4 regions of the Lentzea sp. genome follow, and region 4 is predicted to be linked to each of the others. Evidence: riboswitches for the same ligand, from Rfam matches in the RefSeq annotation. Region 4 holds a riboswitch; each other region holds the start of a gene.
What was found. Region 4 has a riboswitch for cobalamin ahead of VF330_RS31850 (LPXTG cell wall anchor domain-containing protein). Riboswitches for the same ligand answer to the same signal wherever they lie in the genome.
Positions count from the first base shown of each region.

Region 1: linked by a shared signal. The riboswitch ahead of VF330_RS25175 (ribonucleoside-diphosphate reductase subunit alpha) and the one ahead of VF330_RS31850 (LPXTG cell wall anchor domain-containing protein) in region 4 are both predicted to bind cobalamin.
Region 2: linked by a shared signal. The riboswitch ahead of cobN (cobaltochelatase subunit CobN) and the one ahead of VF330_RS31850 (LPXTG cell wall anchor domain-containing protein) in region 4 are both predicted to bind cobalamin.
Region 3: linked by a shared signal. The riboswitch ahead of VF330_RS20130 (CbtB domain-containing protein) and the one ahead of VF330_RS31850 (LPXTG cell wall anchor domain-containing protein) in region 4 are both predicted to bind cobalamin.

Region 1 is NZ_DASVFL010000229.1:3,111-8,627, reverse strand. It holds gene VF330_RS25175 (ribonucleoside-diphosphate reductase subunit alpha) at 1-1,646, opposite strand, end outside; cobalamin riboswitch at 1,760-1,984, opposite strand; gene VF330_RS25170 (hypothetical protein) at 2,956-4,050, shown strand; gene VF330_RS25165 (hypothetical protein) at 4,277-4,480, shown strand; partial or broken gene VF330_RS25160 (PP2C family protein-serine/threonine phosphatase) at 4,597-5,469, shown strand.
Region 2 is NZ_DASVFL010000284.1:10,616-16,132, forward strand. It holds gene cobN (cobaltochelatase subunit CobN) at 1-3,523, opposite strand, end outside; adenosylcobalamin (AdoCbl) riboswitch at 3,569-3,661, opposite strand; gene VF330_RS30135 (hypothetical protein) at 3,700-4,680, shown strand; gene VF330_RS30140 (precorrin-8X methylmutase) at 4,677-5,297, shown strand; partial or broken gene VF330_RS30145 (SAM-dependent methyltransferase) at 5,294-5,517, shown strand, end outside.
Region 3 is NZ_DASVFL010000179.1:9,004-14,520, forward strand. It holds gene hisG (ATP phosphoribosyltransferase) at 1-660, opposite strand, end outside; gene VF330_RS20120 (phosphoribosyl-ATP diphosphatase) at 674-937, opposite strand; gene VF330_RS20125 ((2Fe-2S)-binding protein) at 1,046-1,696, shown strand; cobalamin riboswitch at 1,745-1,919, shown strand; gene VF330_RS20130 (CbtB domain-containing protein) at 1,953-2,141, shown strand; gene VF330_RS20135 (CbtA family protein) at 2,158-2,919, shown strand; gene VF330_RS20140 (HAD family phosphatase) at 2,916-3,572, opposite strand; gene VF330_RS20145 (hypothetical protein) at 3,565-3,816, opposite strand; gene VF330_RS20150 (PAC2 family protein) at 3,865-4,767, shown strand; gene VF330_RS20155 (MFS transporter) at 4,828-5,517, shown strand, end outside.
Region 4 is NZ_DASVFL010000302.1:21,259-26,775, forward strand. It holds gene VF330_RS31835 (energy-coupling factor transporter transmembrane protein EcfT) at 1-1,013, opposite strand, end outside; gene VF330_RS31840 (hypothetical protein) at 1,010-1,774, opposite strand; gene VF330_RS31845 (hypothetical protein) at 1,771-2,184, opposite strand; gene VF330_RS31850 (LPXTG cell wall anchor domain-containing protein) at 2,184-3,386, opposite strand; adenosylcobalamin-variant (AdoCbl-variant) riboswitch at 3,433-3,504, opposite strand; gene VF330_RS31855 (DUF6461 domain-containing protein) at 3,594-5,162, shown strand; gene VF330_RS31860 (FAD-dependent monooxygenase) at 5,143-5,517, opposite strand, start outside.

The DNA.
Region 1 (5,517 bases), on a different contig from region 4:
GACGACTCCAGGGCCGTCAGGTAGATCTCCTCGGCGATGCGCGTCGACAGCTCACGGGCCTTCGGCGAGTCGAAGGGCAGGCGCAGCTTGAAGAACACGTCCTGCAGGCCCATGACACCGAGCCCCACCGGGCGCCAGCGCGGGTTGGAGCGCGCCGCCTGCTCGGTCGGGTAGTAGTTGATGTCGATCACGCGGTCGAGGAACACGACGGCGGTGCGGACCGTGGAACGCAGCCGCTCCCAGTCGATCGTCCCCGCGGTGTCGTCGATGTGAGCGCCGAGGTTGACCGAGCCGAGGTTGCAGACCGCGGTCTCCTCGTCGCTGGTGACCTCCAGGATCTCCGTGCACAGGTTCGACAGGTGCACCACGTTGCCGGGCTCGGCGGTCTGGTTGCACGTGCGGTTCGCGGTGTCCTTGAACGTCATCCAACCGTTGCCGGTCTGGGCGAGCGTGCGGATCATCCGTCCATAAAGGTCACGGGCCTTGACCGTGCGCACCGCGCGGCCGGCCTCCTCGGCGCCGCGGTAGGCGCGGTCGAACTCGTCGCCCCACAGGTCGACCAGTTCGGGCACCTCGTCGGGGTCGAACAACGACCACTCGCCGTCGGCCTCGACGCGGCGCATGAACTCGTCCGGGATCCAGTTGGCCAGGTTGAGGTTGTGCGTGCGGCGGGCGTCCTCACCGGTGTTGTCGCGCAGCTCCAGGAACTCCTCGACGTCCGGGTGCCACGTCTCCAGGTACACGCACGCGGCGCCCTTGCGGCGCCCTCCCTGGTTGACCGCGGAGACCGACGCGTCGAGTGTGCGCAGCCACGGCACGATGCCGTTGGAGTGGCCGTTCGTGCCGCGGATCAACGCGCCGCGTGACCGGACCCGGGACCACTGCACGCCGATGCCGCCGGCGAACTTCGACAGCCGGGCGATCTGCTTGTACCGGTCGTAGATCGACTCCAGCTCGTCGCGCGGCGAGTCGAGCAGGTAGCACGAGGACATCTGCGTGTGCACCGTGCCGGAGTTGAACAGCGTCGGCGAGCTGGGCAGGTACGCCAGCGACGACATCAGCCGGTAGAAGTCGATTGCCTCGGACGCGGTGTGCGAGAGACCGCACGCCACGCGCAGCAGCCAGTACTGCGGCTGCTCGATCACCGACCGCCTGGACGGGTGGCGCAGCAGGTAGCGGTCGTAGACGGTGCGCAGGCCGAAGTACTCGAACCGGCGGTCGCCGTCGAGGTCGATCGCGTCGTCGAGCTTGCGGGCGTTGGCGGCCACGAACTTCGCGGTCGCGTCGCCGATCAGGCCCTCCGTGTGGCCGAGCGCGACGCTCTGGCTGAAGGACTGCACGCCCTGGCGGCGCACTTCCTTCTCGATGAACGCCGCCAGCAGGCCGGCCGCGAGCTTGGAGTACTCGGGCTCCTCGGCCACCAGCGCGGCCGCGGTCTGGATCGAGAGCTTGTCCAGTTCCTCGGTCGTCGCGCCGTCGTACAGGCCGCTGATCGTCTTGGTCGCGACCCGCAGCGGGTCGACGTCGTGCAGACCGACCGTGCAGCGCTCCACCGCGCGCACGATCTTGTTGAGGTCAACCGGTTCGAGTGAACCGTTGCGTTTCTTGACGCGCATAGTGGTGGTGACCGTGTCGACCGCCGTCACAGCTCTCTCCTCGCGAGCTCGGGGTGGCCACGAGAGCAGCGAGGAGTAGACGGGCGCGCGCGACCGCCACGTCCTCCCGCCCTCCCTCGGGGCCTCGGACACCCGCACGCGAACGCGCGTGCGGGGCGCTGGCAGGTCTTCGGACTCACGGGCACTGCCGAGCTGAGACCAACTCAGTCGGCTCCTACCGGCCGTCGCTTCCCAGACGAACCTCGTCCAGTGCTTCTGACGGCTTTCGTTCCCGTTCACCGCTGCGGGGCAGTCCCGGACTCACACCGGGTTCCCTCTTGCGACGACCGATCTGGATGATCGGCCGAACCAGCTCTGCGGCACAATACATGGGCGCGGTCGAGTGATCGACACCTACATCTAGTGGGCGTGTCGCCGGGTTGGACCGGTACCCAAACGATCACGGCGCTCGGCGCGCACGGTCTGACGTGGCGACCACAACCCGTTGAGCCGCAGCGTTCCGGCCGCGACGGGATGGGCGGTGTCGAGCCCGTCGCGGTGGTGGACCGGTGTCGGGTCGGGGTTTGCGACGGCCTCCCGGCTGACGTGGTCGCGGATCACGTACGACCACGACACCGACCTCATCGGCACTGTGCACGGTGGCGTGCTGATGAAGCCGGCCGACTCCCTGACGGGCGTCGTGACCGCGTGGCACTTCAAAGGCCGGCAACACCTGCCGTGGCGTGCCGTGTGCCGCGGAAGTCCGCGATCCTCGTCTGCTGTGGACTCGGGCCGGGGCGCCGGTCGACCATCAAGAGCAGCTCCGCGAGCGAACACTTCGCCGTCGTCATGTCGATCACGACGAGGACACAGCCGGACCAGGATTTCCCCTGAGGCAGCGAGATTCGGCCCTGTTCGTCACCTCGGCTGCCGCCGGAGTGCCTCACCGGGCCGCCATCACGGGCCGAGCTCCGGGACGGAGGCCGGCCTCCCGAAGCGTCTGGCAACGGTGTTGCGGCCACGGCGCGGGTACGCCGGACCACCGCAACTTCAACAGCGTTCGTCGCAGACGCACCCAAAAGCCGCGGGACGTGAGACAGTTGAGGTTCACGTTGCCTCGGGTTCACGCCGACAGGCGCCGCTTCGCCTGAGAGCGCACGCCGCCTGGTTCCAGTGGCGGTTCGACGCTCGCGGAAGGTTCACCCCACTCCACGCCCTTCACCGGGCTCAGCACCACCCCCACAAGGGAGACCCCATCACCGCTCCGGCATTCACACCCGCCACAGCCGCTCCGCGCACCCTCACCGACATCTACGGCCCCGACGTCGCCGTCTGCGCCCGCCCCGCCCAGGAGCCGGCGGTGCCGTCGAGCCGGCACCGGAACATCCGCGACGTCCTGTCCGCCCGTCCCCTCGCCGTCGCCGCCGGCACTCCCGTCATCAGCAGTGCCGGTGGCACCGAACCCAACCTGATCGCCATCCTCCGCGATGGTGGTCTGCCCGTGGGCACCGATGCACGGGAGTTCCGCACAGAAGCCGAGTTCGCCACTCGCGTCAGCGAAGCCCTCAGCGACGGCCTGCGCCTGTCCATGGAATACCCGCAGCCCCCCGACGTGAGCCCCGACGAACGTTCGGTGAAGAGCGCCGAACTCGTCGGTTATCTCAACAACAAGGCCAGCATCAGCACCTTCGTGGACCCGCGGTTCCAAGCCCGCCGCCAGATCTTGACGGTCGGCGAACTCGCCGAGGCCGCCCCCACCGAGAAGTCCTGGGTCCTCAAAGCCGCCACCAATGCCGCCCACGGCGCCAGTCTCGACGTCTACCTGCACCGCGCGGGAGACGTCGTGACTTTGCCGGCGTTCACCGATGTCCTCCACGAGGTCGTCGTCGAGGAGTACCTGAACATCGACCGCAACTGGGGCGTCCAGCTCTACGTCGCTGCCGACGGGCATGCCCGCCTGCTCGCCGTCACCGACCAGCGCGTCGACGCCCACGGCGTCTACACCGGCGGCCGCTTCGGGCTCATCGTCCCCCTCCCTGCCGAACTGCTCACCGAATGCCTGGCGGTCGTCCAGCGCGCCGCCGACGTCGGCTACCGCGGCATGTGCAGCCTCGACTGCGCCCAGACCTACGACGGCAAGCTCGTCCTGCTCGACCTCAACTTCCGCATCACCGGCGGCTCCATCCCGCTGCTGGCGCTGCGCACCGTCCGCCCCGACGCCCTCGACCGGCCCGCGGAGTCCACGAAGCTCACCACGACAGCACCGATCGCGGCGCTGCTGGCCGCGCTGCGGCCCGCCCTGCAACGAGGTGGACTGCTGGTCACCGGCGGCCACGACACCCGCCGCACCGACAACCCGGTCAGGCAGACCACGCTCCACCTGATCGTCTTCGGCGACGATCCCGGTGACGTCACCACCCGCCGCTCCACGCTCGAGGCCACGTACAACCACTGAGCCCGGTGAGCCGCCCCGGACCCGGCGGCACCACCTCACCGACACCGGGCCGCCGACCGCCGGACGGACATCCGGCGCATCCGCTTCGCCTGCGGGATGCGGACGAACGCGGTCGGCGCGGTGCAGTCGGCCGACGCGGCTCTCGCCCCGTTACCGGACGCCGAGCGGCAGCGGCACCGGGCAGCACCGAACAGCCGCCCTCACACCCGAGTGACAGGATGCGCAGATGAACACGCGGTGCAGGAACGACGTGAACGTGACGGGCCGCGACAACGCTCCGCTGGTGCTGCTCACCCACGGGTTCGGCGGTGACCGGAACCTGTGGGAGCTGGACGTGCCGGACCTGTCGCAGCGGTGCCGGCCCGAGGTCGTCACCGCGTTCTGCCGCACGGACCCGGCGATCGCGCTGGTGTTCGCGGGCGCACGGTGACCCGATCCGCGGGAAGCGGCGAGGAGTCCGGGAGGCAGACTGCCTTCTCGGCGCTGCTCAAGGACAGCGCCGAGAAACTGTACGAGCACGCACCGTGCGGTTACCTGTCCACGCTGATGGACGGCACGATCGCCAAGATCAACGGCACGCTCCTGAGATGGCTGGGACACGAACACGCGGACCTGCTCGGGTGGCGGCGGTTCACCGACCTGCTCCCCGCCGGCGACCGGATGCACCACGAGGCGTGCTTCGCGCCGATGCTGCGCCTGCGCGGCGAGACCGACGGCATCGCGCTCGAACTGGTGCGCGCGGACGGCACGCGAATGGCCGTGCTGGTCGGCTCGACCGTCAGGACGAGCGCGGACGGCACGGCTCAGTTGATCCGCAGCACCGTCTTCGACGCCGGTGACCGGCGCGCCTACGAGCACGAGCTGCTGCGCGCACGCCAGGAGGCGGAGCGGGAACGCGACCGGGTGCAGCTGCTGGCCTCCACCTTGCAACGCACGCTGTTGCCGCCCTCGTTGCCGGACGTGCCCGGTATCGACATCGCGGCCTACCACCACCCCGCCTCGGCGGACGAGGTCGGCGGCGACTTCTACGACCTCTTCTCCCTCACCGGCGACACGTGGGCGTTCTTCCTCGGTGATGTGTCCGGAAAGGGCGCGGAAGTCGCCGTGGTCACGTCGCTGACCCGCTACACGCTGCGCGCCGCCGCCGTGCAGGAGCCCGGTCCCGCCTCCGTGCTGGAACGCCTCGGCACGGCGCTGCTCAAGGATCAGCACGGCGCGGCGCCGCCGTTCTGCACCGCCATCCACGGCTTGCTCGAACCGGCGGAGGACGGCGCCAAGGTCACCCTCGCGAGTGGCGGGCACCCACCGGCACTGGTGATCCGCCACCGCGGTACTGCCGAGCTCCTCGACACCAGGGGCGGTCAGCTGATCGGCGCGCTACCGGACGCCCGCTTCGTCGAGGTCGCGCTACACCTGCGGCCCGGTGACACACTCCTGCTCCACTCCGACGGACTCACCGAGGCCCGC
Region 2 (5,517 bases), on a different contig from region 4:
CCCGCAGCGCGTCCAGGGTGGACTCCTCCGGGTGCTCCCACATCTTGCGCTCGGCCGCCTCCAGCAGCCGTTCGGCGATGCCGTGCAACGCCCACGGGTTCGACGTCTGGAGGAACTTGCGGGTCTCCGGGTCGAGCACGTAGGTCTCGGTGAGCTTCTCGTACATCCAGTCCGCGACGACACCGGTCGTGGCGTCGTAGCCGAACAGGTACTCGACCGTGGCCTGGAGCTCGAACGCGCCCTTGTAGCCGTGGTTGCGCATCGCCCCGACCCAGCGCGGGTTCACCACGCGGGCGCGGAAGATCCGCGAGGTCTCCTCCGTCAGAGTCCGCGTCCGCACCGCTTCCGGGCGGGTGCTGTCGCCGACGTACGCGGCGGGTGCCTTGCCCGTCAACGCCTTCACCATCGTGACCATGCCGCCGTGGTACTGGAAGTAGTCGTCCGAGTCGGCGATGTCGTGCTCGCGGGTGTCGATGTTCTTGGCCGCCACCGCGATCCGCCGGTACGCCGACTCCATGTCCCCGCGCGCCGCGACGCCGTCGACCCCGCGGCCGTAGGCGTAGCCGCCCCACACCGCGTACACCTCGGCGATGTCGGACGAGTCGCGCCAGTTGCGGCTGTCGATCAACGGCAGCACGCCCGCGCCGTACGCGCCCGGCTTGGACCCGAAGATCCGCAGCGTCGCCCTGCGCTCGTCGCCGTGCTCCTGGAGGTCCGCGAGCATGTGCGCCCGCACGAAGTTGTGCTCGGCGGGCTCGTCGAGCGCGGCCACCAGCTGCACCGCGTCGTCCAGGAGGGACACGACGTGCGGGAAGGCGTCGCGGAAGAACCCGGAGATCCGGACCGTCACGTCGACGCGCGGCCGTTCCAGCTCCTCCAGCGGGACGACCTCCAGCCCGGTGACGCGGCGGGACTGGTCGTCCCAGACCGGCCGCACGCCCATCAGCGCGAACACCTCGGCGATGTCGTCGCCGGCCGTGCGCATCGCGGACGTGCCCCAGACCGACAGGCCCACCGACGGCGGCCACTCGCCGTCGTTCTCGGACCGGTAGCGCTCCAGCAACGAGTCGGCCATCGCCTGGCCGGTCTCCCACGCGAGGCGCGACGGGATCGCCTTCGGGTCGACCGAGTAGAAGTTCCGGCCGGTCGGCAGCACGTTCACCAGGCCGCGCAACGGGGAACCGGACGGGCCGGCCGGGATGTAGCCGCCGTCCAGCGCGTGCAGGACGTTCGTCATCTCGTCCGTGGTGCGCGCCAGTCGTGGCACCACTTCCAGAGCGGCGAACTCGAGGATCTTCTGCACGTCGGCCGACTCGTGCAAGGTCTTGGCGGTCTCGGCGTTCCAGCCCGCGTCCTCCATCGCCTGGACGAGAGCGCGTGCCTCTTCCTCGATGGCGTCGACGTCTTCACGGGCGGTGGTCGTGAGACCGAGGGCTTCGCGCAGACCGGGCAGCGCGGCGACCTGACCGCCCCACATCTGCCGCGCCTGCAGCATGGCGAGCACGAGGTTGACGCGCACGGAACCGGTCGGCGCCTCGCCGAGGACGTGCAGGCCGTCGCGGATCTGGACGTCCTTGACCTCGCACAGCCAGCCGTCGACGTGCAGGATGAACTCGTCGAACTCCGCGTCGTGCGGCCGGTCGTCGAGCCCCAGGTCGTGGTCGAGCTTCGCGGCCTTGATCAGCGTCCAGATCTGCGCGCGGATCGCCGGCACCTTGGCCGGGTCCATCGCGGAGATGTTCCCGTACTCGTCGAGCAGCTGCTCCAGGCGCGCGATGTCGCCGTAGCTGTCGGCGCGGGCCATCGGCGGCACGAGGTGGTCGACGAGGGTGGCGTGCGCGCGGCGCTTGGCCTGCGTGCCCTCGCCGGGGTCGTTGACGAGGAACGGGTAGATCAGCGGCAGGTCGCCGAGGGCGGCGTCCGTGCCGCAGGACGCCGACATGCCGACGGTCTTGCCGGGCAACCACTCCAGGTTGCCGTGCTTGCCGACGTGCACGACGGCGTCGGCGCCGAAGCTCGACTCGATCCACCGGTAGGCCGCGAGGTAGTGGTGCGACGGCGGCAGGTCGGGGTCGTGGTAGATCGCGATCGGGTTCTCGCCGAACCCGCGCGGCGGCTGGACGACCACGGTGACGTTGCCGGACCGCAGCGCGGCCAGGACGATCTCGCCGTCCTTCGACCTGCTGCGGTCGACGAACAGCTCACCGGGCGCCGGGCCCCAGTGCTCCTCCATCGACTCGCGGAAGTCCTCGGGCAGCGTGTCGTAGAACTCGCGGTAGTCGGCCGCGGCGATGCGGATCGGGTTGCTCTCGAACTGCTCCTGCGTGAGCCAGTCGGCGTCCTGGCCGCCGGCGGCGATCAGGGCGTGGATCAGCTTGTCGCCGTCGAGCTCGTCGACGCCCGGCAGCTCGTTCCCGATGTCGTACCCGTGCTCCCGCATGGCCTTGAGCAGTCGCACGGTGGAGGCGGGCGTGTCGAGGCCGACGGCGTTGCCGATGCGCGAGTGCTTCGTCGGGTACGCCGACAGCATCACGACGACCTTGCGCTCCGCGACGGGGATGTGGCGCAGGCGGCCGTGGCGCAGCGCGATGCCGGCGACGCGCAGCGCCCGTTCCGGGTCGGCCACGTAGACCGTGAGGCCGTCTTCGTCGATCTCCTTGAAGGAGAACGGGACGGTGATGATCCGGCCGTCGAACTCGGGGATCGCCACCTGGGTCGCGGTGTCCAAAGGGGACAGTCCGTCGTCGTTGGAGTCCCACGTCTCGCGGCTGGACGTGAGGCACAGCCCCTGCAGGATCGGCACGTCCAGCTCCGCCAGCGCACCGACGTCCCACGCGTCGTCGTCGCCACCGGCGGACGCCTTGGCGGGGTTCGTGCCGCCGGCCGCGAGGACCGTGACGACCAGCGCGTCGGCCTGGCGCAGCGTGTCGAGCAGCTCGGGCTCGGCGGTGCGCAGCGAGGAGCAGTAGACGGGCAGCGCCCGGCCGCCCTTCTCCTCGACCGCGTCGCACAGGGAGTGCACGAACGCCGTGTTCCCGGCCACGTGGTGCGCGCGGTAGTAGAGCACCGCGACCGTCGGACCCTCCGCCGCCGACGGCTCGCGTTCCAGCACACCCCAGGTGGGCGTGGCCTTCGGGCGTTCGAAGCCGTGGCCCGTCAGCAGGATCGTGTCGGAGAGGAACTTGTGCAGCTCGGCGAGGTTCGCGGGCCCGCCGTGGGCGAGGTAGAGGTGCGCCTCCGCGCAGACGCCGCCGGGCACCGTCGACAGCTCCATGAGCGCGGCGTCGGGCTGCATCTCACCGCCGAGGACGACCACGGGCAGGCCGCTCGCGAGCAGCCAGTCGAGGCCCTCCTCCCACATCCGGCGGCCGCCGAGGATGCGCACGAGGACGAGGCCGACGCCGTCGACCAGGGCGGGCAGGTCGTCGGCGGTGAGCCGCGCGGGGTTGCCGAGCCGGTACTCGGCGCCGCTCGCACGCGCCGACAGCAGGTCGGTGTCGGAGGTCGACAGCAGCAGGATCACGCAGGCTCCATCCCTCGTGGGGTCCTCGCCCCAGGTTGCGGGTCGCGGCGAAGCGGAGTTCCTGACTCCCAGCGGGTTCGCTGGTCACAGTGGCGGGACCGCGCCGGATTCGCACCGGCTTCCTCCTGCGCTTCGTCGTTCGGGCTCACCCTAACCGGCGGGTTACAGTCCGACCTATGCGTAGTCACCCGGATGCCTGCCCCGGCGCCGTCGAGCTGCACGCCGCGGCCGACGGCGGCTTGGCACGCGTCCGCGTGCCGGGTGGCACTCTCACCGCCGCTCAGTGGGACGTCGTGCGCACCGCCGCGGCGGAACTCGGCAACGGCGTCATCGAGCTGACCTCGCGGGCGAACCTGCAGCTCAGGGGCGTCACGGACGGTCTGGAGCTGGGTGCCCGGTTGCGTGCGGCGGGGCTGTTGCCGTCGGAGACGCACGAGCGCGTCCGCAACATCATCGCGGCGCCGTTGGAGGACAACCAGGCGCTGGTCGACGAGATCGACGCGGCGCTGTGCGCGGACCCGTCGCTGGCCGCGTTGCCGGGCAGGTTCCTCGTCACGGCCGGCGCCGCGGTGAGCGGCCTCGGCGGCGACTTCGGGCTGGTCGGGGACGTGCTCCTGCTGGCCGGTACCGATACAGGTGTCCGAGTTCACGATCCCGTCAACGCCGTCGTCACCGCCGCCCGGCTGTTCCAGGAGCTGCGCGGCACCGCGTGGCGCCTGTCCGAAGTGGACGACGGTGTGCGAAAGATCACCGCGCACTTCGGGGCCGCCACCTCGGAACGCATCGCCCCGGCTGTGACTCCTGTCGCACCTTCACCTTTGACCCCAGGCGTTCCGCTCGGCCGTCTCGACGCCCACCAGCTGCCCGGCGTCGCGCTGCGGCTGACCCCGTGGCGGAGCTTGGTCGTGCCGGCGGGCACCGACACGTCCGGCCTGATCACCGACCCCGCATCGCCGTGGCACGGCGTGAGCGCGTGCACCGGACGGCCGGGCTGCGCGAAGTCGTTGTCGGACGTGCGCGCCGACGCCCGCGCCTGGCTGGGGACCCCGCACTCGCGGCCCGTGCACTGGTCGGGTTGCTCACGCCGGTGTGGTCGTCCCGCCGGCGATGTGATCGAGTTCGTCGCGACCGGCGGCGGCTACGAGGAGATCAGGTGACGGAGTACATCAGGGACGGGGCGGAGATCTACCGCCAGTCCTTCGCCACCATCCGCGCGGAGTCGGACCTCACCAGGTTCCCCGGCGACGTCGCGAAAGTCGTCGTCCGCATGATCCACGCGTGCGGCATGACCGACCTGCCGGACGACGTCGCGTTCTCGCCGGACGTCGTCCGCGACGCGCGCGCCGCGCTCCAGGCCGGTGCGCCGATCCTGTGCGACGCCAACATGGTCGCGTCCGGGGTGACGCGCCGCCGGCTGCCGAAGGACAACGAGGTCCTCTGCTACCTCCAGGACCCGCGCACCCCGCTGCGCGCGAGGGAGATCGGCAACACCCGCAGCGCCGCCGCGCTCGAGCTGCTCGCGGACCGCTTCGAGGGCGCCGTGGTCGCGATCGGCAACGCCCCCACCGCCTTGTTCCACCTCCTCGACCTGATCGCCGCCGGAGCCCCGCGCCCCGCCGCGGTGCTGGGCATCCCGGTCGGGTTCATCGGGGCGGCGGAGTCCAAGGAAGCGCTGGCCGCGACGGATCTGGAGCACCTCGTGGTGCGCGGCCGGCGCGGCGGGAGCGCCATGACGGCGGCGGCTATCAACGCGATTGCGAGCGAAGAAGAATGACGGGCAAGCTCTACGGTGTCGGCCTCGGTCCCGGCGACCCCGAACTCGTGACGGTCAAGGCGGCCCGGCTCATCCGGGAGGCCGACGTGGTCGCGTTCCACAGCGCCCGCCACGGCCGCAGCATCGCCCGGTCGATCGCCGCCCGCTACTTCCGTGACGGGACGGTCGAGGAGGCCCTGGTCTACCCCCTGACGACCGGGCCGACCACGCACCCCGGCGG
Region 3 (5,517 bases), on a different contig from region 4:
GTCGTAGTCGAGCATCAGGTACTGCTGGGCGAACACGACGCCCTGCAGGCGGGCCGTCAGCTGCTTCTTCGCCTTCGTCAGCTCGGAGTTCGCGCGGTGCACGAGCACGGCCTCCGACTCGCAGATCGGGTCGCCGAACGGCACCAGGTCGTGCTGGCGCAGGGTGCGGCCGGAGCCCACCACGTCGGCGATCAGGTCGGCGACGCCGAGCTGGATGGAGATCTCGACGGCGCCGTCGAGGCGGATCACCTGGGCCGTGATGCCGCGGGCGCGCAGGTCGCGGCCCACCAGCTTCGGGTACGCCGTGGCGAGGCGCTTGCCCTGGAGGTCCTCGACCTTCCAGTCCGTGCCGCGGGGGCCGGCGTAGCGGAAGGTCGACGAGCCGAAGCCCAGGGCCAGCAGCTCCTCGACGGACGAGCCGTTGTCGTCGGCGCCCGAGTCGGCGGCCAGGTCGCGGCCGGTGATGCCCAGGTCGAGGTCGCCGGACGCCACGTAGATCGCGATGTCCTTGGGGCGCAGGAAGAAGAACTCGACGTCGTTGTTCGGGTCGAGCACGGTCAGGTCGCGGGGCTCGTGCCGCTGCCGGTAGCCGGCCTCGGTGAGCATGGCGGAGGCGCGTTCGGCGAGCGCGCCCTTGTTCGGGACTGCTACGCGCAGCATGTGGAAGTCTCTTTCAGAGGTACTTGTAAACGTCTTCGAGGGTGAGGCCGCGGCCCAGCATGAGCACCTGGAGGCGGTAGAGCAGCTGCGAGATCTCCTCGGCGAGCTTCTCGTCGGACTCGTACTCGGCGGCGATCCAGACCTCGCCCGCCTCCTCCAGGACCTTCTTCCCCTGCGCATGGACGCCGGCCTCGAGCGCTGCGACGGTGCCGGACCCCGCCGGCTTGGTGGCGGCTCGTTCGGTCAGTTCGGCGAACAGGGAGTCGAAGGTCTTCACGACACGACATCCTCCCATCCCGCGGACCCACGTCCACACCGCGGTCGGATCCGTCCCATGCCCTGGACGTGATTTGTCCTGCATGGACACCCAGTAGCGTGAACTTCCGTGTCCGAACTCGCCGAGGTCCTCGCCGCGCTGCGCCGGGTGCGCGGGATCAACCCGTTCTTCGCGCTCGACGTGGGCCGTCCGGACGAGTCCTGGCTGCCGGGAACCGCGCTGCTCGAGGGCCCGGACCTCAAGAACACGATCGACGCCATCGCGATCCGGTACGAAGCGGAGGAACCGCGCGTCGCGGCCAGCCTGTTCTTCCTCAGCTACACCGCGCGGCTGCTCAGCCCGCTCACGGCCGCCGGCCTGCCGATCGACGTGCGGCCGGAGAACCTCTGGTGGCGCCACGACCCGGCCGGCGGCCTGAGCGTCCGCGTCGACCTGCCGCGGCTGGGCCCGCCCGCCGCCGAGGCGCTCGCGCCCGTGGTCGAGGCCATCCAGGACGTCACCCCGGTGTCGCGCGGGCTGTTGTGGGGCAACGCGATGTCGAACATCGCGGGCGCGCTGAAAATGGTCGTGCGCGCGGGCATGCTCACGGCCGAGGAAGCGGAACTGCGCGGTGTGCGGCTGATGACCGCGCCGCCGTTCGAACAGGCGGGAGAATTCTTCTCGATCCCCGGCGAGGTCGCGTTCCGCCGCAGGAGCTGTTGCCTCTACTACCGCGTCGCCGCAGGTGGGAAGTGTGGTGACTGTCCACTCGTGAAGTGAGGAACGCAACAACTCTTATGGCCGGTTGTGCTCGGCGGGCCGCTCAACTTACGGTGCACGCGCCGCAGTGACGGGAAGCCGGTGGAAATCCGGCGCGGTCCTCGCCACTGTGACCGGGAAGCAACCCCCGCCGAGCACGTCACTGGTCCCCGCCGGGGCTGGGAAGACGCGGGGTGAGCGGTGATCCGGGAGTCAGGAGACCGGCTGCGGCGCCGCAAGGAGAGTTGACCTTCCACGAGGTATGGAGGAGCCCGTCATGACGAGCCCCGCAGCAAGCCTGTCCGCCGTCCGCGTGCCCAAGTGGGCCTTCGCCGTCTCACTGCTCGGCCTGATCGTCACCTACCTGGTCCTGCAGGAGAACGGCCTCGCGCTCGGCGCGGGTTCCGAGTTGCTGCACGAGTTCTTCCACGACGGCCGCCACGCCCTCGGCGTCCCCTGCCACTGATCCGCCGATCACGCAGATGACGACGACGTACAAGTCGATCGCACTGCGCGGGATCGCGGCCGGCGGCATCGCCGGTGCCGCCTCCGCGCTCGTGCAGCTCCTGGTCACCGAGATCCCCATCCGCGCCGCCCTGGCGGTCGAGGAGGCGCGGGAACCCGCAGGTGACGGTCACGCGCACTCGCACGGTGAGGAAGAGCTGGTCAGCCGCGGCGCCCAGGTCGCGGGCGGCATGCTCGGCGTGGTGATCGTCGGCATCGCGGTGGGCCTGGTGTTCGCCACGGCCTACGCGCTGTCGAAGCGCTGGTTCACCGACCGCACGCCGTTCAGCCGCAGCCTCGCGTTCGGCGTCGCGGTGTTCGGCGCGGTGGCGCTGCTGCCGTGGCTGAAGTACCCGGCCAACCCGCCCGCCGTGGGCGACCCGGACACCGTGGACTACCGGACCGCGCTGTACCTGGGCGTGGTCGTCGCCGGCCTGGCGATCGTGTGGGGAGCGAGCCGGCTCGCCGAGCAGCTGCGCGCGCAGTCGCAGCCGGTGCGCGTCACCGGTGTGCTCCTCGCGGTGGTCGCGGCCGTCGCGGTGGTGCTCGTGGCGTTCCCCGCGCCGCCGGACACGATCCCGGCGGACATGCCGGTGGCGGTGCTGTGGCAGTTCCGCCTCAGCTCGCTCGCCCAGCTGGCCACGCTCTACGTCGGCATCGGCGTGGTGTTCGGCCTGCTGGTGGACCCGGCCACGCGCAGGGCCAAGGCCGAGCGCGTGACCGCTTCGCAGACTGTCTAGAGCGCCTTCAGCACGTCGAGGTCGACGCCGGTGAGGGAGTCGCGGAACACCCGCCGCTCCCCCGCTGGCACCTCGACGTCGCACGGCACGACCAGCACGGTGCACCCGGCGGCCACGGCCGCGGCGACACCGGTCGGCGAGTCCTCGACCGCCACGCACTCCACGGGATCCACGCCGAGCAACCGCGCGGCCTTCAGGTACGGCTCGGGCAGCGGCTTGTTCAGCCCGTCCACCTCGTCGCCGCACACCGTCACGTCGAACAGGTCGCGGCCGATCGTGTCCAGCGCCACCTCGGTCAGCGCGCGCTCGGTCGACGTCACCAACGCCATCGGCACGCCCGACGCACGCACGGCGCGCAACGCCTCCTGGGCGCCCGGACGCCACGGCAGGCCGGCGCGGAACACCTCCTCGGTGCGGCGCGAGATCCACGCGGCGCCGTCCACCAGGTCCTCCGCGGAGGGGTCGAGGCCGACGTCGGCGAACAGCAGGCGCATCGTCGTCGGCACGTTCGTGCCGACCATGCGCTCACGGGTCTCCAGCGACAGCGTGCCGCCGAGCTTCTCCGCGTACTCGTAGAGCGGGATGTCCCACAGCTTCTCGGAGTCGAGCAGCGTGCCGTCCATGTCCCACAGCACGGCCTGCAAGTCAGACATCGAAGTACTTCGCCTCCGGGTGGTGCGCCACGAAGGCGTCGGTGGACTGTTCCGGGTGCAGCGGGAGCCCTCGCGGACCCGCTCGTGCCGGTGCCAGGCCGGCGCTTCGGCGAGCCGGCCGCGGTCCGTGGACTTCCCGGTGCCCACGATACGCGTTCCGGCCGGGCGGCTCGCGGGCGTGGCCGGTGATCGTCACGCGGTTGACCAGCGCGTCCCGCGACGGCGACGCTCCGCGACCACGCATGGGCCAAGCCTGCGATGACTTGCTCGCGCGAGGCCGTAGTCTGGCGCCGTGAACGATCCGTCCCAGGAATCCCCGACCCCCTCGAACCCGCGCCAGCCGCTCACGAGCCCGATCATGGTCTGCGCTTTCGAAGGGTGGAACGACGCCGGTGACGCCGCCAGCACGGCGATCGAGCACCTCCAACTCACCTGGGACGCCACCCCGCTCGCCGAGATCGACCCGGACGACTACTACGACTTCCAGGTGACCAGGCCGACCGTCCGCATGGTCGACGGCGTCACCCGCAGGGTCGACTGGCCGACGACGCGGCTGTCGGTGTGCAGGCCCCCCGGCTCGTCCGCGGACGTGGTCCTCGTGCACGGCATCGAGCCGAACATGAGGTGGCGCAAGTTCGCCGCCGAGCTGCTGGGCCACATCGACGCCCTCGGGGTGACGACCGTCGTGACGCTGGGCGCGCTGCTGATGGACACGCCCCACACCCGTCCCGTGCCGGTCACCGGCACCGCCTACGACGCGGACGCCGCCGAGAAGTTCGGCCTGGAGCACTCGAAGTACGAGGGTCCGACCGGCATCGTCGGCGTGTTCCAGGACGCGTGCGTGCAGGCGGGCATCCCGGCGATCTCCTTCTGGGCCGCCGTGCCGCACTACGTCTCGCAGCCGCCGTCGCCCAAGGCCACCCTGGCCCTGCTGCACCGCGTGGAGGAGGTCCTCGACATCGAGGTCCCGCTCGGCGCGCTGCCGGAGCAGGCGGAGGAGTGGGAGCGCACGGTCAGCGAGATGGCCGACGAGGACGAGGACGTGCGCAACTACGTGCGCGCGCTGGAGGAGCGCGGCGACGCGGCCATGCAGATCACCGAGGCCTCCGGGGACGACATCGCCGCGGAGTTCGAGCGGTACCTGCGCCGCCGCGGCCGCGGTCCTGGCTGGCCGTCGGCAGGCCCGCGCCAATAAAAGTTAGCTCAGGCAACCATCGCCGCCGCTCCCCCACTAGGGTGAGCGGCGGAGGTGTCCGTGGGCCGCTTGGCACGCGCCGGCTTGTACGCCGGCGCCTTGATTGGGCCGTTCGGCGGCGCCGTGACGACGTCGATCCTGCCCGAGATCGGCGACAGCTTCGGCCGATCGCCGGGTGAGGCGGCGTCGACGCTGACGTCCTACCTGGTGCCGTTCGCCGTGCTGATGCTGGTGTCCGGCACGTTCGCGCAACGCTGGGGTCCACAACGGACGGTCCGGATCGCTTACGTGGCCTACGCCGTCACGTCCCTGCTGGCCGCGGGCGCGTGGACGTTCGAGGTGCTGCTGGCGTCGCGGGCGTTGCAGGGCGCGGCGAACTCGTTCACCACGCCGGTGCTGCTCGCGGTGATCGCCGCGTCGACGCCGAAGGAGAAGCTCGGGCGCGCGCTCGGGCTGTTCGGGTCGATGCAGGCGGCCGGGCAGACCTCCGCGCCGCTCGTCGGCGGGCTCACCGCCGAGGTCGACTGGCGGCTGGCATTCGTGGTGATCGCCGTGGTGGCCGTCGGGCTGGCGGTGCTGGGCGTGCCGGAGACCGAGGCCGAACCCGAGCGGGACGCGAGCCTGCGCAGCGCGTTCGTGCCGAGCACGATCAGGCCCGCCCTCATCGCGTTCGTCGGCTGGGGCTGCCTGGGCGGGCTGTCGTTCCTCGTGGCGTTCCGGCTCGACGACGTGTTCGGGCTCGGCGCCGGC
Region 4 (5,517 bases):
ACGAGCGGTGCCAACGCCACCAGCACGCCGAGCGCCGGAAGCAGCGGCAGTTCCGGTGCGGCCAGCGGCACCGTCGACGGCGACAGCGCCGGATCTCCCGAGAACACCAGCACGACCGCGCCCGTCACGCCGCTCAACGCCACGCCGATCGCTCGTGGCGTCCACCGGTCCGGGCGGTAACGCGTGCGCGGCACCCGCCGTGCGCCGACCCGCAGACCCGCGACGGCCAGCACACCGCCGACCGCGAGCAGCGGCCAGCCGGTGTAGGCGTCGGAGAGCAGCCCGTACGTGCCGATGCAGAACCCGAACAGGCCGGCCAGCACCAACGTCCCGGTCAGCGCGCGATCCCTGCGCGAGATGCCCGCCGTGCGGCCGTAACCGCGCGAGTCCATGGACGCCGCCAGCACCAGCGACCGGTCGAGTGCGTCCTCCAGCACCGGCACCAGCATCGTGCGGATCGCTCGCGCGCCGCGGGCGGTGTCGCCGCGCAGTTGCCGTGCCCGCCGCACCGACCGCGCGGACGCGACCAGCTGCGGTGCGACGGTGAGCGCCACCACGACGGCGACGCTCACCTCGTACAGCGCGGCCGGGAGCGAGCGGAGCAGGCGTTTCGGGTTGGCGAGGGCGTTGGCGGCGCCGACGCAGCCGAGGATCGTCGCGAGGAGCAGTCCCTGGTACAGCGCGAAGACCAGGCCCTCCGCGCTGACCGGGCCGCCGACGCGGATGCCCCGCGCCCAGTCCGGTAGCGGGATCTGCGGCAGCGTGAACAGGACCGTCGGGCCCGCGATGCCGCCGAGGAACACGTGCAGCACCACCCGCAGGCCGATGACCAGCAGGCCGAACCTGAGGAACACGCCGTAGGTCCCGGCCCACGGCGTGGGCGCCCGGCACGTCACGACGACCACGCCCGCGACGGCCAGGACCAGGCCCAGCACCAAAGGGTTGGTGGTGCGGCTGGCGGCGGTGGCCAGGCCGAGGGCCCAGAGCCACCACGCGCCGGAGTGCAGCCTCACTCTTCCGCGCCGCGCCGGCGCCGTGCGACGAGCAGTCCGGTGACAGCGAGCGCGACGATCACCAGTACGCCGAGCACCGTCCAGAGCCGGCCCGAGCCGGACTTCTCCTGCGCCACAGGCGTGCTGCGGTCAGCGACGGCCGACGTCTCCGCCGCCGACGACGAAGACGTCGTGGACGTCGACGCGGAAGTGGTTGCCGCAGAGGAAGAAACCGGCGGTGCAACGGTCGTGGTGGTCGTGGTGACCGCCGGTGGTTGCTGCACGGGCGGCTGCCCGGCAGGAGGCGGCGGGGGTGCGGGGACCTGCGGAGGCGCGGGCGGCTGCGGTGCCGGAGCCGCGGGTGGTGCGATGCCCGGCTGCTCCCCCGCCCCGAACGCCCAGCCCTCCACGGTTCCGCGGGACGGCACGAACGTCGCGGCGCCCTGGTTGCTGTACGACCAGGCGCCCCCGGCCGGTGCGTGCCAGTACGACCAGTAGGCCGTGGCGGGGGACGCGTTGACGCACTTGTCCGCGTCCGTGCCCGGTTTGGCGTTGATGCGGCAGACGAACCCGGGCTGGCGCGACGCGTAGGTGTAGCCGAACCCGGCCGCGGTCAGCGCCGCGACCCCAGAGCCGGGACTGCCCGGCGCGCAGCCCTGCTGGACGCCGCCCCCGAGGCCGCGGAAGTCGACGACGACGGTCACGCCGTCGCAGCCCGCGGCCCGTGCCGGCACCGGTGCGAGTGCGATCACCAGTGCCAGCGCGAAGAAGAGCCTCCTCACGGAGTGGCGCCCGGAGCGGTGCCGGGGCCGAACGCCCAGCCCTCGACCGTGCCCGGCGCCGGGTCGTGGCTGCCCGCGCCCGAGGTGCTGTAGGTCCAGGTGCCGCCGGGCGTGCCGTGCCAGTACGACCAGTACGCGCTGGTGGTCGGCGCGGTGCACGGGTTCGGCAGCGCGTTGACGCGGCAGACGAAACCGGGCTGGCGCGGCACGAACGAGTAGGTGAAGCCCGCGCCGGTCAGCGCGGTCAGTCCGGTGGCCGGATCACCTGCGGCACACCCGGTCTGGACGCCACCGCCGAACGCGGAGAAGTCCACGACGACCTTCACGCCCGCGCAAGCGTCGGCGGAGGCGGGGGACGTGACGACGAACGTGCTCGCCAGCAGGGCGAGGACAGCGAGGACGCGGCGCATCACGCACCACCCTTCCGACGACGGGAGACGACGAGGAGCACGGCGCCGGCGAGCACCGCGAACGAACCGGCCAGCGTCAGCGGGACGGCCTGGTCCGGACCGGTGGCGGCGAGCGGCGGGGCGACCGGCTGGGTGACCGGCGCCTCGGGACCGGCCGGTGCAGGGACGGTGGGTTCGGGGGTCGTGGACGACGGAGGCGTGGTGGTGCAGTCGATCGCGGGCACGCCGGCCGTGGCGGACGACGCCGACACCTCGGCGAGGCTCACCCGCGCGAGCCCGAGCATGCCCTGCACGGTCGAGCGCACGACCGTTCCGGCGTCGAAACCGTTGCCGTCGAACGCGATCGCACCCCGCTGAGCCTCGGGCGCGGCACATCCGACCTGCAACGTCTTCAGGAACGCCACGGCCTTGTCCGCCGCGGCGGTGCGACCGCCGGCGACCAGCGCGCCCACCGCGAGACCGGTGGTGTTGGCGTTCGTGGGCGGCGTCATCGCCTGGAACCCGCCGTCGGCCTGCTGCTGCGCCACGAGCCAGTCGAGGGCCTTGGCGGACGCGGTCTTCTCCCCCGCCGCGAGCAGCGCCTGGAGCACCTGCGCGGTTCCGTCCACATCGGACTTGCAGACCGCTTCGCCGAACACGATGGGGAAACCGCCGTCCGGGCACTGCGCCGCGGCCTGGAACGCCACCGGCTTCGCGACGTCCTGACCGGCGCGCTTCAGCACGATGATCGCCAACGCCTGCGTGAACGCGTTGGTCTGGTCGAACGACGGGTCGGTCCGGTCGCGGAACCTCCCCGAGGGCTCCTGCAGCGCGCCGAGCCGGTCCAGCAGGTCGACCCCGCCGAACTCCGCCGGGTCCGTGCCCAGCGTCTGCGCGACGAGCGCGAGCTTCGTGAGACCACCGACGTACGACTCGGCGTCGCCGTCCCCGACGAACGTCTCCAGCTGCGGCGACGCGGCCAGCCACGCGGCGGCCTTCGTCGCGGTCGACTTGCCGGCCTTGGCCGCGGCCAGCGCGTAGATGCCGTCGGCGGTGAGTCCGGGATCACCGGACGCCGGGTCGTTGGGGAACCTCAGCAGCCGGTCGCCCCCGGCGAACTGGCCTGCCAGCCACGTGCTCGGCGACACCTCGGCGGCCTGCGCCTGCGGTGTCGCCACCAGCGCGGCCGCGATGACCGCGACCAGCGCGGACTTCCTGATCACTACGCCTCCCTGTCCCGCTGTCCTCGACGGGTGAGTGGAGCTGCCGCGCGCCACGGGCAGTCGGACTTTCACCGTTGCGGGTCAGTGCCGGAGTTCCACCGGCTTCCCCCGCGGCGTGCGGATGCTGTTGTCCCCTGGATCGTGCGGGTTCGGCCTACCCGAGTCAAATGGCTGTGAGCCGGGCCATCGGCTGCGACAATCGGCGGCATGGGGGAGTTCGAGGAGTCGGTCCTGGCTGCGGTGGCGTCGATCGAGGCGCTGATCCCGCCGGAGCCGGCGGCGGAGCTGGGCCGGTACCAACCGCGGGAGCGACGTGGTCCGCAGCACGGAACTGCCGCGCAGCAAGCACTCGACGCGTTTCCCGGTCTGGCCGCGGAACGGTTGCTGGGCGCACTGGAACTGGGCGTCGCCGCGCTGCCCCTGCACGCGCCCGCGGACGTGGTGGCCGGTCTGCGCCCACCCGGCAACGGGACCTTCGGGTTCGTGTCGCTCGGCCGCGAAAGCGCGCTGAGGAGGCCGGTCGCGTTCGTGGCGGCGGCACATCCCGGGGCGATCGAACTGGTCACCGACCACGTGCGGTCGATGACGGGACTGCTCGACCTGAGCGGGGCGAGCGGTGACGAGGCGGCGATCGCCGCCCAGCACGGAGCGGCACACCTCGCACTGGCCGTGGCGGTGTCGGCGGCCGTCCTGCGCGCTGTCGGCACACCGACCTCCACCGATCCGGTGGCGATCATCGGCATCGCGATCGGGGTGACCGCGCTGCTGCTGCCGTCGATCGGGAAGCCTCCCGCGTACGCCCGGGCGATGCTGGAGAAGCGGCGCGCCGAGTACAAGGGCTCGTACTGGCAGACCAACGTGCCGGTGTTCGACCACGAGTTCGTGTTCGTGGAAGAGCCGGGCTTTCCCGGCACGGACTTCTCGGTGACGGGACTCGTCTCCGCGGTCGACACCGGTTTCGCCGTGCGCACGGGGGTCCGGGAGGGCAGCGTCCCGGTGTTCGTGCGGGTGGCGCTCGACGAACCGGGCGAGCCGATGACCTCGATCTGGGACGAGGTGGCCGAGGTCAGCTTCACCGCGGTGAAGGGCGACGCCCGGCTCGGCCGCGGTGCTCTGCCGCCCTGGCCGGGGGAGTTCCGGGTCCGGGCGCACGCCCGCGGCCGGGACGGTGACGACGAAGAACGCCACGAACTGCTGATCTGGCCGGCACCTCACGCGGACCCGCTCGTGCTCAAGAAGACGGACCGGGTCGGTCACCGGCTGCGCGGCGAACCCGAGCCCGCGCCCAGGACCGCACCGGAGGCGGCGCTGCGGTGGCTGCCCGCACTGCTCGGCGACGCGGCGACCGTCACGGTCGTGACCGGCCTCGGCGTCGACGACGTGGTCGGCGACTTCGAGGAGGACTCGCTCGCCGTCGAGATCGACGGCGGGACCGTGGTCCTGGAGCTCGACAACTGGGTCGGCTCCGGGCCCGAGGTGCTGAAGCGACTGTCCCGCAACGGGAGCGCCGCCAGCCTGTTCTGGAACGTCAACTCCGACCGGCGGCTGTCGTTCGCCAGGGACGGCGCGCTGCTCGGTTCGGCGGAACCGTGGAAGGACGCCGACTACGGCGACGACCCGGAGGTCGCCGCCGCACTGGCCGGGCTCGACTTCGAGGACCTCCGGCACCTCAGCGCGAAGGGGATCACCGCGGTCGTCCGCTTCACCCGCACCGAGCTCCCGCGAGAGGACCTCGCCGCCGCCGTCGGGAACCTGTTCAGTAGTGGGGAAGAATGAGGCTGTTCACGATCTCGTCGAACTCCGGGATCGGCGCGCCGCCGCTCTCCTGGTTGCGCAAGGCCATGTCCTGGTTGGCCGTCACGTACGGCCGCAGGACCTCCTCGTAGCGCTCGAAGGCGGTCGTCGGGTCCTTGGCCAGCTCGCCGGCCAGCACGTACGCGCCGACCAGCGCCATGCTGGTGCCCTGCCCGGACAGCGGGGAACCGCAGTAGCCCGCGTCGCCGAGCAGCACGACGTTGCCGCGCGACCAGCTGTCCATGCGGATCTGGCTCATCGAGTCGAAGTGGAAGTCCGGCGCCTCCCACATGTGCTTGAGCGCGGTCGGCCACGCCCAGCCGGCACCCTCGAACTT